DNA from 4 places in the Streptomyces sp. NPDC051664 genome. Region 4 is predicted to be linked to each of the others. Evidence: riboswitches for the same ligand, from Rfam matches in the RefSeq annotation. Region 4 holds a riboswitch; each other region holds the start of a gene.
The links. Region 4 has a riboswitch for cobalamin ahead of ACIA8E_RS08235 (prenyltransferase/squalene oxidase repeat-containing protein). Riboswitches for the same ligand answer to the same signal wherever they lie in the genome.
Positions count from the first base shown of each region.

Region 1: it holds a riboswitch for cobalamin, as region 4 does, so the genes downstream of both, ACIA8E_RS02190 (ribonucleoside-diphosphate reductase subunit alpha) here and ACIA8E_RS08235 (prenyltransferase/squalene oxidase repeat-containing protein) in region 4, are expected to answer to the same signal.
Region 2: it holds a riboswitch for cobalamin, as region 4 does, so the genes downstream of both, ACIA8E_RS23390 (cobalamin biosynthesis protein) here and ACIA8E_RS08235 (prenyltransferase/squalene oxidase repeat-containing protein) in region 4, are expected to answer to the same signal.
Region 3: it holds a riboswitch for cobalamin, as region 4 does, so the genes downstream of both, ACIA8E_RS12650 (CbtB domain-containing protein) here and ACIA8E_RS08235 (prenyltransferase/squalene oxidase repeat-containing protein) in region 4, are expected to answer to the same signal.

Region 1 is NZ_JBITCU010000001.1:485,748-489,911, reverse strand. Features, by position in the region: gene ACIA8E_RS02190 (ribonucleoside-diphosphate reductase subunit alpha) at 1-2,232, opposite strand, end outside; cobalamin riboswitch at 2,376-2,514, opposite strand; gene ACIA8E_RS02185 (GNAT family N-acetyltransferase) at 2,555-3,055, opposite strand; gene mctP (monocarboxylate uptake permease MctP) at 3,296-4,164, opposite strand, start outside.
Region 2 is NZ_JBITCU010000012.1:193,800-197,963, reverse strand. Features, by position in the region: gene ACIA8E_RS23400 (anion permease) at 98-1,378, shown strand; gene ACIA8E_RS23395 (hypothetical protein) at 1,391-1,624, shown strand; cobalamin riboswitch at 1,788-1,919, shown strand; gene ACIA8E_RS23390 (cobalamin biosynthesis protein) at 2,070-3,050, shown strand; partial or broken gene ACIA8E_RS23385 (cobyric acid synthase) at 3,047-4,164, shown strand, end outside.
Region 3 is NZ_JBITCU010000005.1:288,433-292,596, reverse strand. Features, by position in the region: gene ACIA8E_RS12665 (tetratricopeptide repeat protein) at 1-83, shown strand, start outside; gene ACIA8E_RS12660 (GNAT family N-acetyltransferase) at 214-801, shown strand; gene ACIA8E_RS12655 (CbtA family protein) at 891-1,664, opposite strand; gene ACIA8E_RS12650 (CbtB domain-containing protein) at 1,693-1,911, opposite strand; adenosylcobalamin (AdoCbl) riboswitch at 1,915-2,063, opposite strand; gene ACIA8E_RS12645 (histidine phosphatase family protein) at 2,191-2,787, shown strand; gene ACIA8E_RS12640 (Asp23/Gls24 family envelope stress response protein) at 3,035-3,538, shown strand; gene ACIA8E_RS12635 (hypothetical protein) at 3,704-4,164, shown strand, end outside.
Region 4 is NZ_JBITCU010000003.1:425,179-429,342, forward strand. Features, by position in the region: gene ACIA8E_RS08225 (energy-coupling factor transporter transmembrane component T) at 1-526, opposite strand, end outside; gene ACIA8E_RS08230 (SCO2322 family protein) at 523-1,215, opposite strand; gene ACIA8E_RS08235 (prenyltransferase/squalene oxidase repeat-containing protein) at 1,212-2,477, opposite strand; cobalamin riboswitch at 2,587-2,721, opposite strand; gene ACIA8E_RS08240 (MBL fold metallo-hydrolase) at 2,926-3,963, opposite strand.

The DNA of each region.
Region 1 (4,164 bases), on a different contig from region 4:
CTTCAGCCCCTGCTTCCAGGCGTACGCGTACATCGAGGAGAGCTTGCCGATCGTCGGCGTCTCCAGGAACAGGTTCAGCGACTGGCTCTGGTCGAGGAACGGCGTACGCGCCGCCGCCATGTCGATCAGTCCGCGCTGCGGGATCTCCCACGCCGTGCGGTACAACGCCCGCACGTCCTCCGGGATCCAGGCGAACCCCTGCACCGAGCCGCTCGCCTCGCGCAGCGCCTCACGGGTCCGTGCGTCCCACACGCCGAGCTTCTTCAGCTCATCCACCAGATAGGCGTTGACCTGGAGGAACTCGCCGCTGAGCGTCTCGCGCTTGAAGAGGTTGGAGACCTGCGGCTCGATGCACTCATACACCCCGGCGATCGAGGCGATCGTGGCGGTCGGTGCGATGGCCAGCAGCAGCGAGTTGCGCATACCGGTCTTCGCGATCCGGGCGCGCAGCGTGTCCCAGCGCTCCGGCCAGGTCAGCTCGGTGGCGTAGTGGTCGGGGTGCAGCACACCGCGGGCGGCGCGCGTCTCGGACCAGGCGGGCAGCGGACCGGACCGCTCGGCGAGGTCGCAGGACGCCTCGTACGCGGCGAGCATGATCCGCTCGGAGATCTTCGTGGAGAGTGCGCGGGCCTCGGGGGAGTCGAACGGCAGCCGCAGCTGGAAGAAGACGTCCTGGAGCCCCATCGCGCCCAGGCCCACCGGGCGCCAGCGGGCGTTGGACCGGCCGGCCTGCTCGGTCGGGTAGAAGTTGATGTCGACGACCCGGTCGAGGAACGTCACGGCGGTACGGACGGTGGAGTCCAGCCGCTCCCAGTCGATCTCACCGTCGGCCACGAACGCCCCGAGATTGACCGAACCGAGGTTGCAGACGGCCGTCTCGCCGTCGTCGGTGACTTCGAGGATCTCGGTGCACAGGTTCGACGAGTGGACGACGCGGCCCGGCTCGGCGGTCTGGTTCGCGGTCCGGTTGGAGGCGTCCTTGAAGGTCATCCAGCCCTGGCCGGTCTGCGCGAGGGTCCGCATCATCCGGCCGTACAGCTCACGCGCCGGCATCGACTTGCGGGCCAGGCCCTTGGCCTCGGCAGCCCGGTACGCGGTGTCGAACTCGTCGCCCCACAGGTCGACCAGCTCGGGCACGTCGGCGGGCGAGAACAGCGACCAGTCGCCGTCCGTGTCGACCCGGCGCATGAACTCGTCCGGGATCCAGTGCGCCAGGTTGAGGTTGTGCGTACGCCGCTGGTCCTCACCGGTGTTGTCGCGCAGCTCCAGGAACTCCTCGATGTCCGCGTGCCACGTCTCCAGGTAGACGGCGGCGGCGCCCTTGCGGCGGCCGCCCTGGTTCACCGCGGCGACCGAGGCGTCGAGTGTCTTCAGGAACGGCACGATGCCGTTGGAGTGCCCGTTGGTGCCGCGGATCAGTGAACCGCGGGCGCGGATCCGGGAGTAGGAGAGGCCGATGCCGCCCGCGTGCTTGGAGAGCCGTGCCACCTGGTGGTAGCGGTCGTAGATCGAGTCGAGCTCGTCCAGCGGCGAGTCCAGCAGATAGCAGGAGGACATCTGCGGGTGCCGGGTGCCGGAGTTGAAGAGTGTGGGGGAGGAAGGGAGGTAGTCGAGGCGGCTCATCAGGCCGTACAGCGAGGCGACCTCGTCCAGTGCGTGCGCCGAGTCGTCCTCGGCGAGACCGGCCGCGACCCGCAGCATGAAGTGCTGCGGCGTCTCGACGACCTGACGGGTGTGCGGGTGGCGCAGCAGATAGCGGCTGTGCAGCGTCCGCAGTCCGAAGTAGCCGAACCGGTCGTCGGCGCCGTCGGCGAGCGACTGCTCGACCAGCGCGTCGAGCCGGGCCGCGTGGAGCGCCACGAACGCGGCCGTGCGGTCCGCGATCAGACCCTCGCGGTGGCCGACGGCGACCGAGGCGGAGAAGGACACCGCGCCCTGACCGGCCGCCTCGTCCGCGATGTTGCGGGTGAGGAGGCGGGCGGCGAGCCGGGAGTACGCGGGGTCCTCGGAGATCAGACCCGCGGCGGCCTCGGTGGCCAGCGAACGCAGCTCTGCCTCGTCCGACCGGGCGTTGCGGCCGCGCAGCGCGGCGGCGGCGACGCGACCGGGGTCGGTGTCGGGCAGATCGACGGTGAGGTCGGTCAGGGTCCGCAGCAGTGCGGTCCCGGGTCCGTCGTTCGTGGTTCCCGTGGACTCGGCGACTGAAGCCGGATCGGCTGGCGCGATGGTCATGTGGTGCTCTCCCTCGCTCGGCTCGGGGCCGGGCGGGGAGCGGGGGCAGCCGGGCAGAGGCGTGCCCAGGAAAGGGGGCAGCACTCCGTGCGGCGTCCACCGGCCCATCCGCGAGGCCCGGACGTCTGGGCGTCCGGATCGGTCGAGCCGGACGCGCTGTCGGCAGGTCCTCGGACTTACAGGGTGCGCAAAAGTACACCGATCACACCGTTGCGGGACAGTTCCGGATTCACACCGGATTTCCCTGCGGCGACAGCGAGCACGAGCATACATGTGGGGGCCGCCCGTTGAGGCAGCCCCCACATGTTGTGTCGCTCGGGTTTCACAGGGTGAGGCTGTAGGTAAGCAGTTGGAGGCCTGGAATGGGGTACCAGTCGCGCTCCGGAGTCCGTACGAAGCCCAGGCGGCGGTAGATCCGGTGGGCGGCGAGCATGGTCGACTGCGTCGACAGGACGAGCCGCGCGACGCCGTCAGTACCCCGTGCGCGGTCGATACAGGCCCGTACGAGCGCCTCGCCCGCCCCGAGGCCACGCGCCTCCCGGGCGACGGCGAGCATCCGGAATTCGGCCTCGTCGGGGCCGGCGATGTCGGCCCACGGGTTGCCGGGCGGTGCGTATGTCACGCCGCCCAGTACCCGGCCGTCGGCACCGACCGCGACGAGCACGTCGGCCTCGGCGGCGCGGCGAGGCACGTCGCGGAGTTGTTCGAGATACGGGTCGTCGGCACCGAGGTCGAGCAGGCCGTCGTCGAGGTACGCGTATGCGGTGATCTCGCCGAGGAGGGGGAGTTCGGTGGGGTCGACGGGCCTGATCGATATGTCCATGGCGGAAGTGTGCCGTACGGGGGTGGGGCCCGGGGCAGCTGCCCGGGTGCGCCAGGGGTGCCGCTCCTGTCCGAAACCTGTGTGGCCCGGCCGGCGACGGATCCTTCCTCCGTCGTCGGCCGGGCCACATTTTTGACTGGCGTGCAGGCCTAGGGTCTCTTGTTCGGATCATGCCGGGCTAGCAGGGCCCGGCACGCACATCAGCCGCTCCCTCATCCGGCCTGATCCGAACGAAAGACCCTAGTTGGTCGACGGGCTCGTGTCGGGGGAGGCGGCCGGCTCAGGCCTGGCCAACGGGAGTTCGACCTTCACGCCCGGGTCGCCCGCGTCCGCCGTGTAGTCGGCCGGTGACGTCTCGTCGATCCCGGCCGGGGCCTTCACCGCGTTCAGGACGAACGTCAGCACCACCGTCACCACCACGTTCAGCACGAACGCAGTGAGGCCGATGTAGCCGATCTCGCCGATCCCCGGGATCTCCTTCGAGGAGCCGCCGAAGTGCGCCTGGGTCGGGCTCGCCACCCCGTACGCGGCGAGCGTGCCGTAGACCATGCCGACCGCCCAGCCGGCGAGCAGCGCCCAGCGGTGGAACCACCGGGTGAACAGGCCGCCGACCAGCGCCGGGAACGTCTGCAGGATCCAGATCCCGCCCAGCAGCTGGAAGTTGATCGCGACCGTCTTGTCCATCGTGAGGACGAAGACGAGCGCACCGACCTTCACCAGCAGCGACACCAGCTTGGAGACCTTCGTCTCCTGGGCCGGGGTCGCGTCGGGCTTCAGGAAGTCCTTGTAGATGTTCCGGGTGAAGAGGTTGGCTGCGGCGATCGACATGATTGCGGCGGGCACCAGCGCGCCGATACCGATCGCGGCGAACGCAACCCCGGCGAACCAGTCGGGGAACATGTTCTCGAACAGCTGCGGGATCGCCAGCTGCCCGTTCTGCACCTTGACCCCGGCGGCGATCGCCATGAAGCCGAGCAGCGCCAGCAGGCCCAGCATCAGCGAGTACAGCGGCAGGATGGTGGTGTTGCGCCGGATCACGTCACGGCTGCGGCTGGAGAGCGTCGCCGTGATCGAGTGCGGGTACATGAAGAGCGCGAGCGCCGAACCCA
Region 2 (4,164 bases), on a different contig from region 4:
GTTTTGAGTCACCGCAGAGCCCCGTCCAGTTCATCTTCCGTTCACTCAGGTTGCCTACGGTCCACGAGCCAATGACGTCGAACGATTGCCTGGGTAAATGGAACACATCACGCTGCTCCTCGCGATTGTGATCGTGACAGCTCTAGTGTTCGATTTCACGAACGGTTTCCATGACACCGCCAACGCGATGGCTACCACCATCTCGACCGGCGCTCTCAAACCCAAGACAGCGGTGGCCATGTCCGCCGCTCTCAACCTGGTCGGCGCGTTCCTGTCGGTCGAGGTCGCCAAAACGATCTCCGGCGGGATCATCAACGAGAACGGGCTGCGGACAGAAGTCATCTTCGCGGCCCTCGTCGGCGCCATTCTGTGGAATCTGCTGACCTGGCTGGTCGGCCTGCCGTCCAGTTCCTCCCACGCCCTCTTCGGCGGTCTCATCGGCGCCGCGGTGATGTCGGCGGGCTGGTCCTCGGTCGACGGCGGCACCGTCGTCACCAAGGTGCTGCTCCCCGCGGTCGCCGCCCCGGTCGTCGCCGGTCTCGCCGCACTGCTGGCGACCAGGCTGACGTACCGGATCGGCGGCAAGGTCCGTAACGACGCCCAGGGGAAGGCCACCGCGAAGGGCTACCGCGCCGGCCAGATCGCCTCGGCCGGACTGGTCTCGCTCGCCCACGGCACCAACGACGCGCAGAAGACCATGGGCATCATCACCCTGGCCCTGGTCACCGGCGGCGTTCTCTCCCCCGGCTCCAACCCGCCGGTCTGGGTCATCGTCTCCGCGGGTATGGCCATCGCGCTCGGCACCTACCTCGGCGGCTGGCGCATCATCCGCACCATGGGCAGTGGCCTCACCGAACTCAAGCCGCCGCAGGGCTTCGCCGCCCAGACCAGCGCGGCCACGGTCATCCTGGCCTCCTCGCACCTCGGCTTCTCCCTCTCCACCACCCAGTCGTGCTCCGGCGCCGTGATGGGTGCGGGGCTGGGCCGCCGGGGCGGTGTGGTCCGCTGGTCCACCGCGACCCGGATGTTCATCGCCTGGGGTCTGACCCTGCCGGCCGCCGGTCTGGTCGGTGCGGGCGCGGAATTCCTCACCAAGCAGGGCACCTGGGGTGTCGCCGTCGTCGCCATGCTGCTGATCGGCGGGTCCGCCGCCATCTGGCTGCTGTCCCGCCGCAAGCCGGTCGGTCACGGCGATGTCGCTCCCGCCGCCGAACCGGCGGGTGTCATCACCACCGCCATGGCGGCCGTCACCCCGCCGCCCACCGGGGCCGCGGCTCCGGCCACCACGGCGGACGCGACCGCAGCCACGGACCTCAAGACCACCATCCCGGCCCCGGCCGGAACCGTCGCCGATCCGGCGCGGCCCGCCACGGTGTAAGGACAGATCACCATGAACATCGACTGGGCAGCTCTCGGCTCCGTCTTCGGCGTCTCCCTCGTCGTCACCGTGGCGCTGGTGGGCCTCTTCACCCTGGGCATCGTCGGCCTCTCCAAGCAGCCGGAACCGGCGGCGCAGGGCGGCTCGACCTCAGGCTCCCTGGCACTCGCCCGCACCGGCGCGTACCTCTGCTTCGGGCTCTGCGCGGCCGCGGTCGCGTACGGGATCTATCTGATCGTCGCCTGAGCACCTGACCGCACTCCGTCATCGGGGTCCCGTCGGGCCGGACACACCTCGCGTGTGTCCGGCCCGATGTGCGTCTGCGCACACTGCGCCGCCGCAGGTCAAGGCCAGGTTGACGGGCATTCGCGGAGCGTGGTGGACTGCCGGAGCCATTTACGGCGACAGCAGAGGAAGCCGGTGCGAATCCGGCGCGGTCCCGCCACTGTCACCGGGGAGCAGTCCCCCACACCGGAAGTCACGGCTCGCGCAGGCGGGCTGGAAGGCCGGGGGAACTGCGGATCCGGGAGCCAGGAGACTCTCGCCGCCGGTCACGTCGAACCAGGGCGCGGACCCTGAGTGAGGACATATCGCCATGCCCGGCTGCCGTGCGTCGTCGTCCGTTTCTGTGCCGCTCCCGCCGGGAGCCGGCTGTACGAAGGTCCTTCGAGGCGCAACGGCCGGCTGAGCGGTGCGAGCCGACCGCATCTTCGCGTACGGCGCCACGGCCGGTCTGATCGGCGATCAGCTGCTCGGTGATCCCCGCCGACGGCATCCGGTCGCCGCGTTCGGACGGGCCGCCGCGGCCGTCGAGCGCCGCCTGTGGCGCGACCACCGCGGGTGGGGCGCACTGCACACCCTGGTCTGCGCCGGAGGAGCCGCGGCTGGAGCCGCGCTGGCCGCCCGTGCCCTGCGCCGTCATCCCGCCGCCTCCGTCGCCCTCACCGCGGCCGCCACCTGGTCGGTCGTCGGCGGCACATCGCTGGGGCGGGAGGCCCGCGCCATCGGCGGCGCGCTGGCCGCCGATGACATCGCACTGGCCCGTGAGCGGCTCCCCCATCTGTGCGGCCGCGACCCGCACTCCCTCGACGGGCCGCAGATCGCCCGCGCCGTGGTGGAGTCCGTAGCCGAGAACACCTCCGACGCGGTGGTCGGCGCGCTGGTGTGGGGCGCACTGGGCGGCGTGCCCGGACTCGTCGCTTTCCGGGCCGTCAACACCCTCGACGCCATGGTCGGGCACAAATCACCCCGCCATCTGCGCTACGGCTGGGCCTCGGCCCGGCTGGACGACGTCGTGGGCTGGCCCGGTGCCCGGCTCACGGCCGCGCTCGCCGTGGTTGCCGGGGGCCATCCACGTCGGGCGGTACGCGCCTGGCTGGCCGACGCCGGCAAGCACCCGAGCCCCAACGCGGGTCCGGTGGAGGCCTCGTTCGCGGGCGCGCTCGGTGTACGGCTCGGCGGGACCCTCGCGTACGGCGGCCGTGTCGAGCACCGGCCGGTGCTGAACGGCGCGGCCGGCCGTGCGGTGGAGACCGAGGACATCGAGCGCGCGGTGCGGCTGTCGCGCCGGGTGGGGGTGCTGGCCCTCGGCGTGTGCGCGGCGGGCCGGCTGATCGCGGGACGGCGGTCGTCCACGGGGCGGCGCCGGGCCGCGGGACGGAGCGGAGAATGAGCGGCGGACTGCTGGTCGCCGGAACCACGTCGGACGCGGGCAAGAGCGTCGTGACAGCAGGCATCTGCCGCTGGCTGGTGCGCCAGGGGGTGAAGGTCGCGCCGTTCAAGGCGCAGAACATGTCGCTGAACTCGTTCGTCACCCGCGAGGGCGCGGAGATCGGACGTGCACAGGCGATGCAGGCCCAGGCAGCCCGGGTGGAGCCGACCGCGCTGATGAACCCGGTACTGCTCAAGCCCGGCAGCGACCGCTCCAGCCAGGTCGTCCTGATGGGCAGGCCGGTGGGCGAGATGAGTGCACGCGGCTACCACGGAGGGCGGCAGGAGTCGCTGCTCTCCACGGTCGTGGACTGTCTGGAGCAGCTTCGGGGCACGTATGACGCGGTGATCTGCGAGGGGGCGGGCAGCCCGGCCGAGATCAATCTGCGCCGCACCGACATCGTGAACATGGGGATCGCGCGGGCCGCGCGATTCCCGGTGGTCGTCGTCGGCGACATCGACCGCGGCGGTGTCTTCGCCTCCTTCTTCGGTACGACGGCGCTGCTCAGCGCCGAGGACCAGGCGCTGATCGCGGGCTATCTGGTCAACAAGTTCCGCGGCGACGTGTCGCTGCTGGAGCCGGGGCTCGACATGCTGCACGGGCTGACCGGGCGGCCGACGTACGGGGTGCTGCCGTTCGCCCATGGCCTGGGCATCGACGAGGAGGACGGACTGCGGGTCTCGCTGCGCGGAGCCGTACGCGAGTCGGTCGTCGCGCCGCCGCACGGCGAGGACGTGCTGCGGGTCGCGGTGTGCGCGGTGCCGCTGATGTCGAACTTCACCGATGTGGACGCGCTGGCCGCCGAACCGGGTGTGGTGGTGCGGTTCGTGGACCGGGCGGAGGAGCTGGCCGACGCGGACCTGGTGATCGTGCCCGGCACGCGCGGCACGGTGAAGGCGCTGGCCTGGCTGCGCGAACGGGGGCTGGCCGACGCGCTGCTGCGGCGGGCTGCCCAGGGGCGTCCGGTGCTCGGCATCTGCGGCGGGTTCCAGGTGCTCGGTGAGCGCATCGAGGACGAGGTGGAGTCGCGGGCCGGGCAGGTCGACGGGCTCGGGCTGCTTCCGGTACGGATCCG
Region 3 (4,164 bases), on a different contig from region 4:
AGGCCGAGGCGACACCGCATCTGCGCATGGCTGCGGCGATGTCCGGGGACTTCTGGGACGACGAGGGCGACTCGGACGTCTGAGGCGGAGCGCCTTCGGTAGGGCTGCGGGCGTGTTCGGGGGGAGTCGGCCCTTACGCACGTCGCTACCCCCTCTTCGGTCGGCCAAAATTCCGATGCGTCGAGGCTTGCCGCCGTGATAGTCCGACGAGTCATGGAAGCTCTTGTGACAACGCGGCTCGTGCTCCACCCTCTGACCCCCGCAGAGGCGGAGTACGTAGTGGAAGGCCGTCCCGGGCCGGACGCCCTCTGGGCACCTGACTATCCCAACGACGGCGACCGGGCGGGCGCGCGGCACTTCCTGGAGCACTGCGCGGACACCGGCAATCCCGAGCCGTTCGGCGCGTACGAGATCCGCCTCCGCGAGGACGGGCACGCCATCGGCGGAGTCGGCTTCCATGGCGTCCCGGACGACCAGGGGCAGGTCACGATCGGCTACGGCCTGATACCGGCGATGCGCGGCAAGGGGTACGCCTCCGAGGCTCTGCGCGCGCTGCTGGAGTTCGCCCGTGCCGAGGGTGTCGCGTCGGTCAAGGGCGACGCCGACCTCGACAACGCCGCGTCCCAGCACGTCATGGCAGCGGCCGGGATGCGCTTCGTCGGGGAGGACGACCTGCTGAGGCACTACCGGATCGACTGGACGGCCGGATCGGCGGCCGAACGCGGGGACGGAGCGGCTGCGACGGACGGAGCCGCCGGGTCCGCACCTTCTCCCCAGGTCTCGGCTCGACGTCCGTCATGACGCCGGACACCCGGGCGGCTGGACCCCTACCACGACCGAACCCGCCAGGCAGCTCCTGGCGGGTTCGGTCGTAGTGGTGTTTCGGCCGGTCAGCCGGCAGCGGTGGCCGTGCGGGATACCGTGCCACCCTCCGCCGGGACCGGGTCCGGTCCCGGCACCAGCAGCCGTTCGGTCAGGTAGCCGAAGAACAGACCGAAAGTGGTCCAGAGCGTGGCCTGAACGGCGAGGGTGGCGAGGCGGAACTCCCACAACAGGCCGGCCGGGAAGTCCTTGCCGACCTCGTTGAACGAGGGCAGGAAGGCGTAGGCGAGCCCGATGACGAGGACGTAGGCGGCGGATGCGACGATCGTCGCGTTCCAGTTGCCCAGGCGAGGAGCCAGCCGCTTGCCGAGGATGACGGCCGCAATGGCGAGCAGCACACTGAGAGCGACCATGAGGAAGAACATGGCGGTGCGTTGGCCGATCGTGTCGGGGTTGCCGACGGCCGGCGGGTTGGCCGGGTATTTGAGGAACGGCACGACGTACACGGTCAGCAGGGCGCCGAACGCGATCAGTGCGGCCGTGGCCCGGGGGCCGAACCTGCCGATGCGGCCGAGGGCGTAGCAGAAGACGAGCGCGGCGATGCCGCCGACGGCCACGCCGAAGACGAGGACACCGGTGGCGAGGCCGGCCGTGGACTGCATGGCGCGGCTGACGAGTTCCTCGCCGCCGCCGTGGTCGTGGCTGTGCGCCTCTTCGAGGGCGATCGCCGCGTCGACCCGCGACTCTCCGAGGAAGTAGGCGACGGCAAGTGCGAGCGCGCCCGCGACCAGGCCGGCCAGCATTCCGCGGACCAGCAGGGCTCTGACAGATATGGAGTTCATGAGGGGTTCCCCTGGCTTGCTCGGTATGTCAGTGGCAGGGGAAACCGAGCAGGTGGCGACCGTCGTGGACCCACTCGTGGACACCCTCGCCGGAGATGACCGCAGTGGCGCCCTGCTCGGCGCCGACGAAGTACAGCAGAACGAGCATGAGAATGCCGAAGAAGACCGCCCATGGGGCGATGGCCTTCAGCGAGATGGGAGTGATGGCGGGTGATGCGACGGCGGCGGGGGCAGCAGTCTGTGCCATGGCAGAACCTCCTGGGGGAACACGCGTCCCGATCGTGGTGCCTGAGACGACAGTGCTGGGTCTGACTTCCCGTACGGATACGGGTTCACAGTGGCGCGACCGTGCCGGATTCTCACCGGACTTCCATCACACCGTCGTCATGTTCGTCGCGACCATACCGTCTGGGAGCACCCCGCCGCCATGGCACCATCTGCCCACCCCACAGCCCCGGATGCCATGGTGTGCTTACTGAAGAGGCCACAGTTCAGGGAGTTGACGCGGGTGTTCACGGTACGGGTGATGTTGATCTCACCGGCGCTCAACGCGGCGCTGCGCGAGGCCCGCTTCGACGGCGACACCCCGCTCGACGCGTCCGGCGTCCGGCGGGCGCGTGCGGCCGCGGCCGAGGTGCCGGCTGCCGACCGCCGGGTGCACGGCTCGGACGCGCGGTGCGCCGGGACCGCCGAGGCGTTGGGGCTGCGGTCCGAGCCCGAACCTGCCCTTCGCGGCTGGGACTTGGGTCGCTGGCGCGGACAACGGCTGGCGGAGGTGAGCCGGGACGAGCCGGAGGCGGTGTCGACCTGGCTGTCCGACCCCTCGGCCGCCCCGCACGACGGTGAGTCGCTGCTGGATCTGCATGCGCGGGTGGGCGGCTGGCTGGATTCGCTGCATGGGGAGGGCGCCGATGACGGCAGCGTGCTCGCCGTGGTCGAACCCGCTGCGGTGCGGGCCGCGATCGTGCATGCGCTGGGCCTTCCGCCGCAGGCGTTCTGGCGGCTGGACGTCGCTCCGCTGACACTGACCGAGCTCAGCGGCCGGTCCGGGCGTTGGAACCTGCGTTGCGGGCGGCCCCTGAGCACCGGAACGGACCAGAACACCCCAGCGCACGGAAGGTAGCCGGGTGAGCCGTCTCCGTGACGGACCGCGGTATCACGTACGCCCCCTCCACCATGCGTCACGACGGACTGCGCCTCCCCTGTCCCGGATGAAGGGCGGGCACCCGGGACCCGACTCCCCCACACCGAACTGCTCCCCTCCGCGGCGGACCCGGCCGCGAACCCTTCCGCCCAAGCAATGCTGACAAATCGTACGTAAAATGGCCAAGGCGATCGAGCCCACCTCCTCTTCGGAAGGGCGACCGACCATGACCGATCAGACGCAGCTGAGCCGGCCCGAGACCACCCGCCCATCCGAGTCCACGCACGGAGCAGGACCGCAGAGCGAAAACCGCCGAGAAAACCGCCGGACGGAACCCGGGGCACGAGGGCGTACCACGATCGCCGACGGCGTGGTGGCGAAGATCGCCGGGCTGGCGGCCCGGAGCGTGCCCGGAGTCCAGGGCATGGGCGGAGGCTTCATCCGCGGTATGGGGACCGCGCGGGAGCGAGTGCCCGGAGCGGGAGGTCGGTCCGTCACCGGCGGGGTCAAGGTCGAGGTCGGCGAGGTCCAGACCGCGGTCGACCTGTCGATCATCGTCGAATACGGCTTCCCGATCGTCGAGCTCGCGGGCGACATCCGGACCGAGGTGATCGCCGCCATCGAGCGGATGACCGGTCTGGAGGTCGTAGAGGTCGACATCACGGTTACCGACGTGAAGCTGCCCGACGAGGAAGAGGAGGAGCAGGTGCCGGAGAGGCGAGTCGTGTAGGGGTTCGCCGGACCGGATCGCACCTGGTCGAAGGGGGTGACCATCGGCCGTGTCGTCGGCCTGAAACCTCGGCTGTCTCCCGAGGTCCGTCGGATATCCGCCTGGTACAGGGCCACTGAGGCAGCCGCACATGACGGGGGTGGCTGACCTCGATCGGAGGACCAGATGTCCACAGGAATCATTGTTGCCATCGTCGTCGTGGTGGTGGTCCTTGTCGCCCTCGCGGTGATTGTCCGGCTCGCCATTCGGCGGCGGCATCTGCGGGAGCGCTTCGGGCCCGAGTACGAGCGCACTGTTGAAGCCGGTGACAGCCGCACGGCGGCCGAGCGTGATCTGCGCGACCGCGAGCAACGTCACGACGACCTCGATCTCAAGCCGCTGCCCTCGACCGCTCGTCAGCAGTACGCGCAGGAGTGGAACAGCGTGCAGGAGCACTTCGTGGACCGTCCGCAAGAGGCGGTCGGTGAGGCGGACCAGCTGGTGACCCGGCTCATGAAGGAACGCGGTTACCCGACCGAGGGCTATGAGCAGCAGGTGAAGGATCTGTCGGTCGAACACGGGCGCACGCTGGAGCATTACCGCGCCGCCCACGAAGTCAATGCACGAGCCGGTGGCCAGCAGACGAC
Region 4 (4,164 bases):
CGACCGCGACACCCGCCTCGTACAGGGCGCCCGGCAGCGACTTCAGCAGCCGGGCCGGGTTGGCGAGCGAGTTCGCCGCGCCGATGCAGATCAGCAGGGTGGCCAGCTTCGCCCCGTCGTACAGCGCGAAGAGCAGCTGTTCGGCGGTGACCCGGCCGCCGATCCTGACGCCCTGCGCCCAGTCGGGCAGCGGCACTTCGGGCAGGGTGAACACCGGGTGCGTACCGGGGATCGGCGAGCCGAGAAAGACGGAGAACAGCAGCCGCACGCCTACGACGAACAGCCCGATCCTGATGAACGCCCCGTACGAACGGGCCCACGGCGCATCCGTCCGGCGCGCCGCCACGACGTAACCGGCCACCCCCACCAGCAGCCCGAGCAGCAGTGGATTGCTGGTCCGGGAGGCGGCGGTGGCCAGCCCGAGCGCCCACAGCCACCAGGCCCCGGCGGGCAGGGCGTTGCTGCGGGTCGCCTCGAGGGCACGCAGGGCAGGGACCTGCCGGGCCGTGCCGGCGGAGACGGTCATCCGCGGCGGCGGCGGGCCTGCACGACCGCGGCGACGCCGAGCAGAAGGACGGCGGCGACACCGGCGAGCATCCCGGCGGACGGACCGCCGCGGCCACTCCCCGGGTGGGCGGAGGCGGACGGGCTCGCGGGCGCCTGCGACGTAGTGTCGGCGTGCCCGGTGCCGGAGACCTGCTCACCGCAGCCCGAGGCCGGATAGCCGGAGATCGCGCAGAGCAGTGCCTCACTGCTGTAGCGCAGCGGCTTGGCCACGGAGGCGAGGGCCTCCGCGGCGCTCGCGTCCTCGGCGACCTGCGCGCACGCGGTACGCGGCGCGGGCGGCGTCTCCCCGTCAGGGGCGTCCGCCGCCGTGCCGGGGTCGATGACGAGCGCGACCCGCTTGGTGCCGTCCTTGGCGGGGGTGTCCGCACAGATCGCCGCGAAGTCGGGGGCGCGGCGCGGCTTCGCCGAGTCCTGGGAGTCCTCGCTCACCGAGAACCGGAAGCCCTGCACCGCACCGTCGTCGGGCCGGACCAGCGACGGGCCCTGGGTGGCATACGTCCAGCCCGTCCCCTTGCCCTCCCAGAACGACCAATAGCGGTAGCCGGCCGCGTGGGCGGTGCCCGCGCCGAACAGGGTCAGGACGGCGCCGAGAACGAGCAGCAGGGCGCCCGCCGCCGGCCACCCGGATCGATTCCCCGCCCGGTTCACAGCTGCGGGCTCTTCCGGCGGCTGCTGATGAGGAAGCCGACACCGGCACCGGCGGCGAGACCGATACCGACGAGCCACCACACGCCGAGACCGGCGTCGTCGCTGGTGCCGTCCTGCGCCGCGTAGTCGCTGGTGGCCGGCGAGGGTGTGTGGACGGCGGCCGGCTTCGGTCCGGTCGCGTTCAGCCGCTCGACCAGGTCGACACCGCCGAAGTCGCGGGCATCGGCGCCGGACGTGTGCGCGGCCACGACCAACTGGGCGTAGGCGGCGGGGCCGTTCTGGGCCGCCCAGGGCGCGGCGTGCTTCTTCAGCCAGCCGAGCGCGTCGGCCGCTTTGTCCTGGTGGCCCGCGGCGGCCAGGGCGACGACCGCGTCCGCGGTGTTGCCGAAGTCGGGCTGCTCGGTGGTGTCGGTGGCGCCCGGCATCGGCGGCTGGTTGAGGTGGCCGGTCTTCGCGAGGGCACCCGCGAGATAGTGCGCGCCGTTCTGGGCGGCCTGCTCGGGCTTGACGACGGCGCCCTTGTGGCAGGTGGGCGCCTTGTCCTCGGACGCGGAATTGTTCCAGGCGGCCAGCCCCTTGCCCATGGAACCGAGCACACCGGCAGCGGTGGCGTCCGCGTTGGCGGCGAGCTTGCCGGCCTTGTCGGGCTGGTACGCGAACGCCCCGCCGTCCTTGCCGCCGCACGGGATCGCCAGCTCGAGCAGCGCGTCGTACGGCGTTTTGCCGCCCTCGGTCGTCACATCGCCGAGCCGCTGGCCCCGCTTGGCCAGGGCGCCGATCACGATCGAGGTGGAGTTGGCGTCGCTGGGCGAGCCCGGGTTGTAACCCCAGCCGCCGTCCTCGTTCTGAACGGACTTCAGCCAGGCGACCCCGTTGTCGACGGCATCGCCGTGCCCGCCGACCTCGGCGAGCGCCTGGACCGCGGCGGCGGTGGCGTTGGTGTCCGTCATGGTCTTCGCGTCGCACGGCTTGCTGACATCCGCGCGGTACGAGGCGTAGGCGCCGCTGTCACACTGCTGGGCGACCAGCCAGTCGACGGCCGCGGCCGCGGGGGTGACCCCTTCGAGCCGCTGGGCGATGAAGGCCAGCGACTGCCTCCAGACCCCGTCGTACGTCGGGTCCTTGGTGCCGTACAGCCCGGACGGCAGCGCGACGGACGGGGTGGGCGACGGAGACGGCGCCGCCACCGCGGCCGGGGCAGCGGCCGCACAGAGCACGGTGGCGGTGGCGGCGAGCGTTGCTGCGGTGCGGCGAACGGTCATGGTGGGCTGGGCCTCTCCTGCGGTGGGAACCGGGCACAGGCACACTCAGGCACCAGGCTCCGGCCCCGTATGCCTCGACGGTGCCGGTCACCGGGGTTCCGGTGACGCGAGCCGGTCACGACCGCGGACAGGGCATTCCGACTCACCGCTGTGTCAGCGGCTCACGGTTGCGTGGTCAGTGCCGGATTCGCACCGGCTTCCCCCTGAACGGGCATGATGACGACGCCCACACTCTACCGGGGCGTAGCCCGCCCCTTCGGGCGGAGGGGCGCCCGGGACGGCGACGTACGTCACCCGTGGGGCCGGGTCGGGACGGAGCGGAGCGGTGGGAGAGGAGGTCGGTCCCTGATGACGACCAGTGCCTCATCGCGAACCGTGGCCATGGTGTGGCCTCGTCGCGTTCAGGTGGAGGAGCGGCTCGGTGTCGGAAGGCCGTCGGCGAACCCCCTCACACCGCGATGTACGTCATCGGATCGCTCCCTGTCATCGCCTCCGCGCGCCCCAGCTTCACCAGTCGGCGGACGTGGGCCTCGGCCTCCGAGACCGCGATGTTCCGTGAGCCGTGCGGGATCTGTTCCCACGGCCGGTTCCACTCCATCCGCTCGGCCAGCTGCCACGGCGTCAACGGGGTGGCCAGCAGTGCGAGCAGGCCGGTCAGCCGCTCCTCGTGGTGGTCGAGGAGTTCCTGTACGCGCCGGGCCGCGTCCGGGAACGCGTGCTGGTGGGCGGGCAGCACCTCGGCGACCCCCAGCCGGCCGATGCGCTCCAGCGAGTCGAGGTAGTCGCCCAGTGGGTCGGTGACCGTCGCGTCGTCCGGGTCCTCGTACAGCCCGATGTGCGGGCTGATCCCGGGCAGCAGATGGTCGCCGGAGAAGAGCCGGCCGCGGCCGGGCAGGTTCGCCGGGTGGTCCTCCTCCAGATGCAGGCAGACATGGCCGGGGGTGTGGCCCGGCGTCCAGACCGCCCGGAGCCGGCGGCCCGCCAGGTCGAGCAGCTCGCCGGGGACGATCTCGCGGTCCGGGAGGGCGGCGCGCAGGCCGGGCAGGGTGCGCATCCGGCCGGCGGCGCGGGCGGCGCGCAGGGGGGCGAGGTGGTCCTCGGGGGCGCCGACCGCGGTGAGTTTCACCGCCAGGTAGGTCAGCCAGGTGCCCGGTTCGGACTCGCGGGTGCGGCGCACGATCGCGGTGTCCGCGGCGTGCATCGCGATCCAGGCCCCGGATGATTCGCGGACCTGGCCGGAGAGGCCGTGGTGGTCGGGGTGGTGGTGGGTGATGACCACGCCATGGATGTCGGTGATGCCGACTCCGATGGCGGTGAGGCCCGCGACCAGGGTGTCCCAGGCCTCCGGGTCGTCCCAGCCGGTGTCGATCAGGACCGGGCCGCGGCCGGTGTCCAGGACGTGTACCAGGGTGTGGCCGAGCGGGTTGTCCGGGATGGGGACCTTGATGGACCACACGCCGCCACCGTGCTCGGTCACCTGTGTCATGTGGTCCCCATCTCTCGTCCCGTCATGCGGCCGTGCTGCGCCGCATCCACTGTAACGAGAACTCGTTCCAGTAGTAGCCCTGGTCGACTATTCCTCCGAGGTCGATCGCCGTCGGATCCGTGGACTCCTGGAACTGGAACTGGTATCAGTTCTGACACGGAGTCAGGTATGGAGTCAGGTGCGGAGTCGGTACGTGCCGGG